Regions from separate parts of the Sphingobacterium sp. BS-2 genome, predicted to be linked through region 1. Evidence: riboswitches for the same ligand, from Rfam matches in the RefSeq annotation. Region 1 holds a riboswitch; each other region holds the start of a gene.
The links. A riboswitch is a leader RNA that binds a small molecule or an ion and turns the genes downstream of it on or off. The one in region 1 is predicted to bind thiamine pyrophosphate.
Positions count from the first base shown of each region.

Region 2: another riboswitch for thiamine pyrophosphate. It lies ahead of ACK2WI_RS16605 (TonB-dependent receptor plug domain-containing protein); the one in region 1 lies ahead of thiS (sulfur carrier protein ThiS).
Region 3: another riboswitch for thiamine pyrophosphate. It lies ahead of thiM (hydroxyethylthiazole kinase); the one in region 1 lies ahead of thiS (sulfur carrier protein ThiS).

Region 1 covers NZ_JBIXGO010000017.1:258,928-262,203, forward strand. The annotation lists gene thiC (phosphomethylpyrimidine synthase ThiC) at 1-1,705, opposite strand, end outside; gene thiS (sulfur carrier protein ThiS) at 1,725-1,931, opposite strand; TPP riboswitch at 1,997-2,095, opposite strand; gene ACK2WI_RS09940 (hypothetical protein) at 2,197-2,937, opposite strand; gene ACK2WI_RS09945 (EamA family transporter) at 3,157-3,276, shown strand, end outside.
Region 2 covers NZ_JBIXGO010000021.1:104,803-108,078, reverse strand. The annotation lists gene ACK2WI_RS16615 (TonB-dependent receptor) at 1-430, opposite strand, end outside; partial or broken gene ACK2WI_RS16610 (hypothetical protein) at 504-575, opposite strand; partial or broken gene ACK2WI_RS16605 (TonB-dependent receptor plug domain-containing protein) at 551-1,201, opposite strand; TPP riboswitch at 1,258-1,388, opposite strand; gene ACK2WI_RS16600 (amidohydrolase family protein) at 1,556-2,719, shown strand; gene ACK2WI_RS16595 (acylphosphatase) at 2,755-3,036, shown strand; gene ACK2WI_RS16590 (polysaccharide biosynthesis C-terminal domain-containing protein) at 3,039-3,276, shown strand, end outside.
Region 3 covers NZ_JBIXGO010000009.1:137,499-140,774, reverse strand. The annotation lists gene thiD (bifunctional hydroxymethylpyrimidine kinase/phosphomethylpyrimidine kinase) at 1-397, opposite strand, end outside; gene thiE (thiamine phosphate synthase) at 394-1,026, opposite strand; gene thiM (hydroxyethylthiazole kinase) at 1,010-1,819, opposite strand; TPP riboswitch at 1,878-1,970, opposite strand; gene ACK2WI_RS03055 (NAD-binding protein) at 2,021-3,276, opposite strand, start outside.

The sequences.
Region 1 (3,276 bases):
TAGGACCACACATCGAACAGAAATGGGCCACCTTTGCAGCATCAGCAGGTAAGGTCTCATCATGAAATTCCCTAGCGGTATCTGGATCCAAGGAAAGATTAAATTGATCTTCCCATCTGAATTCAAACCTTGCTTTGCTCAACGCATTATCCCTGTATTGGGCTCCCGGATGTCCTTTCGCTAAATCAGCAGCGTGGGCAGCAAGTTTATAGGTGATTACACCATCCTTAACGTCTTTTTTGTTAGGCAGTCCTAAATGCTCTTTCGGAGTCACATAGCACAGCATTGCGCAGCCGTACCAACCGATCATAGCAGCGCCGATGGCAGAGGTGATATGGTCATATCCTGGTGCAATATCAGTTGTGAGAGGGCCTAAAGTATAGAATGGGGCCTCATCACACTCTTCCAATTGCTTTTCCATGTTCTCTTTGATCATGTGCATAGGAACGTGTCCTGGCCCTTCGATCATGACCTGGACATCATGCTTCCAAGCTATTTTGGTGAGTTCGCCAAGGGTTTCCAGCTCTGCAAATTGAGCCGCATCATTGGCATCCGCAATAGAACCCGGTCTAAGCCCATCACCTAAAGAAAAGGCAACATCGTATTGTTTCATGATTTCGCAGATTTCCTCAAAATGCGTATACAAGAAGTTTTCCTTATGATGGTACAAGCACCATTTTGCCATGATAGAACCACCTCTAGAAACTATCCCTGTCACCCTTTTTGCCGTTAAATGGATATACCTCAACAAAACACCTGCATGGATGGTAAAGTAAGATACCCCTTGTTCAGCCTGTTCAATCAACGTATCTTTAAAAATCTCCCAAGTCAAATCCTCAGGAACTCCCTTTACCTTTTCCAAAGCCTGGTATATCGGCACCGTTCCGATTGGAACAGGAGAATTTCTAATTATCCACTCGCGGGTTTCATGTATGTTCTTACCAGTCGAAAGGTCCATGATGGTGTCAGCACCCCAACGGCATGCCCAAACTGCTTTTTCAACTTCCTCCTCAATACTTGAACTGACAGCACTATTACCGATGTTAGCATTGATCTTCACTAAGAAGTTTCGCCCAATGATCATTGGCTCACTTTCAGGATGGTTGATGTTATTGGGGATAATGGCCCTTCCTGCGGCTATTTCATCCCGTACAAACTCTGGCGTAATTAATTTCGGCGTATTGGCACCAAAACTTTCGCCTTTATGTTGATCAGCCATTCCTTTTGTAGCGGCCTGCAATTGTTCTATTCTTTGATTCTCGCGAATGGCAACATATTCCATTTCCGCTGTGATGATCCCTTTTTTAGCATAGTGTAACTGGGTTACATTTTGTCCTACAGCAGCTCTTTTGGGTCTATGGTTGTAAGCGAAGCGCAAATCATCTAAACTCGAGTCATGTAATCTTTTCTGTCCATACGCTGAACTGATGCCCTCTAAAATTTCGACATCATTTCTATCTAGAATCCACTGATCCCTGATCCTTTCCAATCCTTTTCGGATATCGATTTCACAGCTCACATCCGTATAAGGACCCGAAGTATCATAGATCGTAACTGCTGGATTTATTTCCAAACCACCATTGCTCAATTTAGTTGGGCTTAGGGAAATTTCCCGCATCGCAACTTGGATGGGATGAAGGTTTCCTGGAATAAATACCTTTTTGGAATTTGGAAAAGGATGGGTCGTAATCTTTTGCTCTGTCATGTCTTCAAAAATTTAAGGGTTATCCGCCTTGAGTTGCGGTTATGATTAGGATAGAATCGTTATCAGTCAATAAGGTATCAGCCCAATTGTTCCTTGGGATGACTTGGTAGTTTAGCGCAATAGCAACACCTTTGGTCTTGCCTTTCAGCTCCAATTCCATTAATTCCTCCAAGCTCAAAGGAGACTTCTTGTACTGTTTCGTCTGATTATTGATAATAAGTAGCATTCCTGAATTATTATTTAAGCATTAATGCTTTAGGAATATCTACTCTAAGTGCAGGACGCACCCATGAATGATATTTTACTTTTCCCTACGCTAGTATGATCTAGATCAGGTTGTAAGGGTAAAATCTCAGCCTGCATTTAACGCAGACACCCCTAAAGCATTGGCAAGTTAGCTAAACGAGTTAACTAAAAGAAATTATTTGTGATTTTTATATAAATATGCATTTGAATCTTTACCGAAAAGAAACTCCGTCTAAAGCCCTAAACTACTTTAGAATCAATCTTTCAGCATCATTCTTTTCCTTAAATTCTTTGTAATATTTTTTGACATACACATGCAAGTCATACGTGGTCCAATATTGGGCGACCTCAAAGTCGGGACGGTATGCGACCATAAAGAGCTCTAGCTCTTCATCTTCCATGGGAATGATATCGCTGATGGTTGCCTTATTGAAGATCTGGTCAACCTCCATATTATGGATCTCCTGCTGCATAAACTCCTCAAATCTTCTGGCATTCCGGCCTGCTTTGCTGAATTTTTCATAGAAATAAGTAATGGTAGGCATACCAAAAGGCAAGAGCAGCTGCCAAGGAGGGTTCCCTGAATAGTATAAACCACCTTTTACATTGAGATCATTTTTCATGCTTTGCAGCTCTTTCAGCTTTGCTGCCTTTGTGTTCCCCATAACCACGACCTCATCAATCACAATGGCTTTTTTCTGCAGAAAAACATTTTCTTCAAGCTCTTCCGCCAAGATGCTGAACCGGTTCCAGTGGGGATGTACAAAGGTAATGCTATCAGAAGGGCGAGCATCAATTCCAAAAGAACCATCAAAATCCGAACGTAGCATCTGTTTGGTTCTTTGATTCATGACATCCACATTCTTGATCAGCAAAGTACTGTCGCTCGAATAGATAGTTCCGGTATATCTCTTTTGGGCTTGGGAAAAGGCCACCAAACTATATAGAAATAAAAGAAAGGAGATAATAATCGGTTTTAATGCCATTGCTTTGTGATTAAGCGTTCATTTTCTTTAGATGAAAATAAATCATCCAGTCTAATTTACTAAATCTAAAAGCTTTGTGTCGTAGCGATAACTATATTTAACATTTTGATTAAGATTATTAAATATGGAAACTCTTTAGCTAATTAATTGTCAACAATCGCCTGCTTTTTATAAAATGAAAGGCTATTTTTGGAGTCAATTTAAAAGTATCGATTGACCATGTCAGCCAAAATTCGAAATACCAATGTTGCTGTTGCTGCAGCGATATTTTCCATGATTTGTGTGCAAGGAGGAGCATCATTTGCAAAACAGTTGTTTCCAGCCATCGGTCCAATCGCT
Region 2 (3,276 bases), on a different contig from region 1:
CTTCATAATAACCAGCACCGCGGGTATAGTGAAGGGCAGTATTAAAGGTCATTTTTTCTGAAGGACGGTAGGAATAGTTCAAGTGAGCATGTGTTTGCGTATAGTTGTCCGTCTGGTTATCGTAAGTGTAGTAATTGTATTTACGGTCACCGTTTAAGAACCTTTCTCGCTCTGCATCGAACAACCAAAGGTTATCGGCGTATTCTTCGATTCTTTCTTTGTTTCCTGTGAACAATGGTTCTGTAAGGCCATACCAGGCTTGGTAAGTTTTTTCCTTACCTGAGAACACAGTCGCTTTGAGGGTATGCTTATCGGTATACATGCCTGCATCTACATAAAAAGACTTTAAATTCGATGAAGCTCTATCAACATAGCCATCAGAAGAAATCCTGGATAACCTGGCGTTGAAAGCGAATTTATTGTTGATCAATCCAGACCCTGCTTTCAAGGTATTTTTCCAAGAGTTATAAGAGCCGAACGAGTTATTGAACTCTAGGTAAGGCTTAGTCTCTAGGGCATCCGTCTGGAAGTTTAATGAAGCACCAAAAGCAGCTGGTCCATTGGTAGAAGTACCGATACCCCGTTGGATCTGTATACTTTCTGTGCTAGAAGCAAAGTCAGGAAGGTTTACAAAGAAAGAACCCATGCTTTCTGGGTTATTCAGGGGGATGCCATTCAAGGTGACATTGATACGTTCGTTATCGGATCCTCGGATGGTCATGTTCGTATAACCAATTCCTGCTCCTGCATCGGATCCAATCACCACTCCGGGCGTCTGGTCAAGGAGGTAAGGAATGTCCTGGCCAAGGTTGTTTTTCTTGATTTCTTCCTTGCTGATGGTTTTGAAAGTGGTCGCAGAGTTTTCTTTTGCACGAGTTGCAGTTACATAAACTTCTTCGAATTCATAGACCCTGTCTTTTAATTGAATGGAAAAATTAGCTTGATTTTCTGGATTTATTCTTAAAATTTCGGATTTATAACCAATAAAAGAAATTTTTAAGTCATGGAGACCTTTGCTTAGATTGCCAAAAACGACAATTCCGTCTTTATTGGTTGATTTAGATTGTCCGTCGATGGACACGGTTGCGGCGTCTGCAGGTGCTCCAGATTTGTCTAAAACCCTAACAGTTAAGTTTTGCTGCGCATAGCTCGCAAGTACTAGCAAACATAAGGCTAAAGTTGCCCAAAGCTTGTTAAACATAATAAAAAAATGTTTTAAAGAGTTAAACTTTCTTGCTGTAAGGGGTCACAACAAGTTCTATTTAACCGCCCTTTCCCTACGCTGGCATTATCCAGATCAGGTATGTATTTCTTGTAAACACTTGAAATACAGGGTATAATCTCAGCCTTTATTTGTGTTTTACAACAAGGCACCCCTATTCGATGCGGCAAATCTAATCTTTTGGATAAATAAAACAAAATTTAAATATTATTGTAACAAGTTCGTAATTATTATTTTATTAGTTAAACTCATTATATTTTTTTGTAAATTGCCAACATTGCCATCAATGGGCAAATTACGCTAACTTTAAAAAAACGGAACTATTAATTTCTTATGAAGTATTACGCTGCTGATGTTGTGTTTCCTGTTGCCGGTCCTGCTATTAAAAGGGGGGTTGTCGCGATGGATGATCAAGGGATTGTGAAAGGTGTTTTCAATCCAGGTGAAATAGATGAAAATTTAGTGGAACAATTCAAAGGAGCTTTAATTCCTGGATTTGTAAATGCTCATTGCCATTTGGAACTTTCCCATTTATTAGGTGTTGTGCCGAGGAGTACAGGATTACCTTCATTTCTTTCTGCTGTAATCAATGAACGCGGTAACCATGAGAGTAAATTAGAAGCTGCAATGGAAGAAGCTGACAAGATGATGTATGATAACGGCATCCAAGCTGTTGGTGACCACGTCAACTCCGCAGTGACCGCTAAGATCAAGGAGAACAGTCCTATCAAATACCATACATTCGTAGAAGTAATGGCAACCAATAAAGAGGAGGTCGTTACTAGAATCGATAATGCTAAGGAAATTGAATTCCATTTTGATTATAAACATTCCTCAATTACCCCTCACGCCCCTTATTCCGGATCCAAGTTCTTGTTTAAGACCTTGAAGAAGGCTATCAGCGAAGATAATATCATCAGTATCCATAATCAGGAAAGTGATGAAGAGAACAAGCTTTTCCGCTATAAAAAAGGTGAATTCTTGGAGTTTTTCAAAAAGATGGACATGGTTTTGGAAGATTTTAGAGCTCAAGCTAGAAACTCCCTGCAATCATTTCTTCCTTATATTCCGAGTAAGAACAAATTGATTTTGGTACACAATACCTATACCTCCATTAAGGATTTGGACTTTGTGGATAGAATGGGGAGATCTGTTTATTTCTGTTTCTGTCCAAAAGCCAACCTATATATCGAGGATAGAATTCCAAAAATCGACAATTTCTTATTGGGTGGCCATGACATCGTTATTGGTACCGACAGTTTGGCATCGAATGATACCTTGGATATTCTGGAGGAATTAAAGGTAATCCACAAAGAGTTCCCAGATTTGGATTTCAATGAGACCATCAAATGGGCTACTTTGAACGGTGCAAAAGCATTGAACTTAGAAAGCGAATTAGGGTCTTTGGAAGTTGGGAAGAAGCCAGGTTTGGTACTATTGGAAGGGATGGATACCTTCAAACTTAATCCAAAAGTTAAGGTAAGAAGAATTAGATAGTTTCTAATTCTATTTCTTCTTATACCTTTGTATTCATGAAACATTGGAATATTAAGGTTCAAGGTAAAGTTCAAGGAGTCTTTTTCAGGGCTTCTACAAAAGCTGTTGCTGATCAATTGAAGGTAAAGGGTTTTGTGAAGAACGAACCGGATGGATCTGTATATATAGAAGCTGAGGGCGATAGATTCGCCCTAGAGTCTTTATTGGACTTTTGCCAAGAGGGTCCTGAACATGCCGAAGTATCCCAAGTGGATTATCAAGAATCTGATGTGATCAAAGGGTTCCGCAATTTTGAAGTCCTTAAGAAAACCATATAAGCGTGTCGGTAGTTAAGAAATTTGTCAGCGATACGATGATTTATGGTCTCTCGACCATCTTATCACGAATGCTTGGGTTCTTGATGACCCCATTCTTTACCAGTAAGTTTCCGACCTCCATTTACGGGATATTCACCAATCTTTTCTCTTATGCATCCATGCTGAATGCTGTCATAGCCTTTGGAATGGAGACGACATTTTTCCGTTATCTGCAAAAGGAGGATGTGGAAAAAGATCGTG
Region 3 (3,276 bases), on a different contig from region 1:
GTTCCTTAATGGCCGCAATAGTTTCTTCTTGGATCAGGCGATGCCCGCTGGTGGAAACCATGACAGGATCAAAGACGATACTGCCTTTATAATACTTTAGGAAATCGGAAATCGTTTCCACTAATTTGCTGTTATGTACCATTCCGATTTTGATACTATCCGGATAGATATCTTCAAAGAGGCAATCCAATTGCTCTTTTACAGCCTCCACAGGGATATCGAAGATGTTTTTGACGCCTTGGGTGTTTTGCACCGGCAAAGCCGTCAAGACATTCATGGCATAGCAACCTAGGGATGATATCGTTTTGGTATCGGCTTGGATGCCTGCTCCGCCACTTCCATCAAATCCGGCAATACTGAGAACGGTGGGTACTTTATATTTCTTGTTTTCTTTCATTTTAATAATCCTTTCAAATCTTCTGCTGCTTTTCTAGGGTCTGTACTGCTACAAATTGCAGACACGACTGCAACAGAATCTGCTCCGGCTTCAAATGCCTGTCTGGCATTGCTTGGGTTCATTCCACCAATGGCGATCAGTGGTTTGTCGGTCAAGCCTTTTATTTCCTTGATTCCTTCAAATCCCCAAGTGGTTACCGTATTGGTCTTCGTAGCTGTTTTGAAAATAGGGCTCAGACCTAAATGATGGGTTGCATTCATTTGAGGGCTTTCCAGTTGGTTCTTGTATTCCAAAGACCAACCGATTTTCAGTTGATTCCCATATTTTTCGACAATGGCTAAAGGTTGTGTGTCAGAGAGCCCGACATGGACTCCCCATGCTTGGATTTCAACTGCAATGTCTTGAGCATCATTGATGATCAATGGAACTTGATAGTGATCTGTAATTTTCTTCAATGCCCTGGCCTTTTTTAGGTAAGCTGCATGGGAGAGGTTCTTTTCACGTAATTGAATGATATCCACACCGCCTAATATGGCTTCTTCAGCTACTTGTAGCCAATCCATGTTAACACAATCTTTTTCTGAAATCACCAAATAGAGGGGGTAGGGGAAATCAGGATGGATTGGCATATCTTTTTATTTTTAGATTACCCAAGATCTGTTCTTTAGCGAGATTGAATAGGATATCATAAAAATTAAGTTGTAGACTTCCTGGCCCTTTCGAGATTTTGGCGGCCAATTCGCCGGCAAGACTTGTGATAGCCACCCCGGCTACAGCTTCTTGGTAGGGGTGCTTCGCTAAGCCAATAAATGCCCCAGTAATGGCAGAAGCTGTACAGCCCATTCCAGTCACTTTGGTCATTACAGAGGTTCCGTTTTTGATTTCAGTGATCTCATTCTCGGAAATAACATAATCTGTAGCACCAGAGATGCAAATGATGGAGCCAGTTTCCTTTTGCAGTAATTTCCCTGCTTCTAGGGCATAGCTGCTTGAATGGGTGCTGTCCACACCTTTAACACTTTTACGGTTGAAGTTTTGGAGCGCGATGATTTCAGAGGCATTGCCACGAATGACAGTTGGTTTTAATAACATAAGGGCCTGTAGGGTTTCATTTCGTAGTGAAGAGATACCTGCGCCTACGGGATCCAGTACCCAAGGTTTGCCTAGCTTATTGGCTAGTTGAGCTGCCAAGATCATATTGTCTGCCCAAGGCTTGCTGAGCGTACCGATGTTGATGACCAAGGAATTGCAGAAACTCAGGACTTCCTCCAGTTCCTCTTCTGCATGGACCATGATAGGGGATGCACCAAGTGCCAATAGCGCGTTTGCGGTATTGTTCATGACCACAAAATTTGTAATGTTTTGAACTAGTGGAGATTTTTCTCGGACTTGAGTCAATAAATGATAAATGTCGTTTTCCATTATTTGAAAAATTAAAAACAATAACGGCTAAAGGGAAGGGAAAAGGCAATTAGGTTTGCCAAGCAATTATGCTTTTCCCTACGACGGTTTTAACCGTATCAGGTTCAAAGGGTCTATCTCAATTCTTATCAGAATACCCCTAAAGCCAATCAAATATAGCCCAAACAATCTGCAAAGACAAATTCTTGGGCTATAGCTTTTTTATTCGTTCAAAAGTATCTTTATTCTTAAGATGGTATCGCGATCTTTCTGTTTTTCACTCTCACTGAGTACCTCCCAAGGGATAAGGGAAGGGTGGAGTTTCTGCCCATCATTTCGGACTTCCCCATAATCCCAACCATTAATATAACGGTGCGCCATCCAGCGGTTATGCTCGATAATGGCTAAGGTTTCCACTTCATCATCACTAAAATTTAGTTGATCTGGATTGCTTGCTGGCCAATCCTTATGGGTCAATAAAAACTTATAGGGGATATGGTCAGCTTGTGCGCGACTGGCATCTTTTGCATCTTCACTCAAAGTAAGCCAATCAGAGGTATATTTAGCACTTTCGGAACTAGCCCCTGAAAGCAGTTTTCGGTAATCATCATGGATGGCTTGTGCCAGTTTATCCTGCTTATTCCCGGTAATGAATTCTAGGTTACAGATGTCTTCCATCTGTCCAAAGAATTTAATCCTATCGCTTTCTTCCGAATATCGGATTAATTTCCGCAGTCCTTTGCCTTCAGCATTGAGCACGTAAATTGGAAAATTACTGTTCTGGGTTTTGTCCAATAGCTCAAGCGCTGTGTTGAGGTTGGTCTGATCTTGATCAAATGCAGTAATAAACAAGGTTTCATCGCCTTTTTCCAACAGGTCTTCCCTTGCTACCAATTCATTGTAGGTGCCTTGAAAATTGTGGAATTCAATAGGGAATATCTTATTGGCTTTAGGATATTGCTCCTTGAAGTAATTCCTGTCTTTTTCAGCTTGCTCGGAATAAACAGCTATTTTAAGATCGTTTTCAACAGAAATATGGAAAATCCGCATGGCTTGGATTAACATTGCTTTTGCAAAATCCCCATAACCTAAAAATACTATTTTATTGATGTCGGAAAGTTTCTTTCCAGATCGCTGCAGATCTATTGGGAATTGCGAGAAAAACTGTCTAGCCAACATCTTGTGGATATTGAAGAACCGAAGTTGGATTTGGTTGTTATCTAAGTGGATTCCAGTGTTTTTGACTAAGTCAATTAACCGGGGACTACTGATATGTAGGAAACAGAGTAAATTGTTCTGACATTTTGATTTGTCGTAGATATCTTGGACGGACTCAATGATTTCAATTACGGTCTGTTCGTTTTCCAGGAACACGATCAAGCTAGAGGCACGTATGATACCGGCTTCCAATAAGGTGCTTTCTTCTTCAGCATTCCCGATAATAACGAGATGGCCTTGTTTTTTAACAGAATTGATGT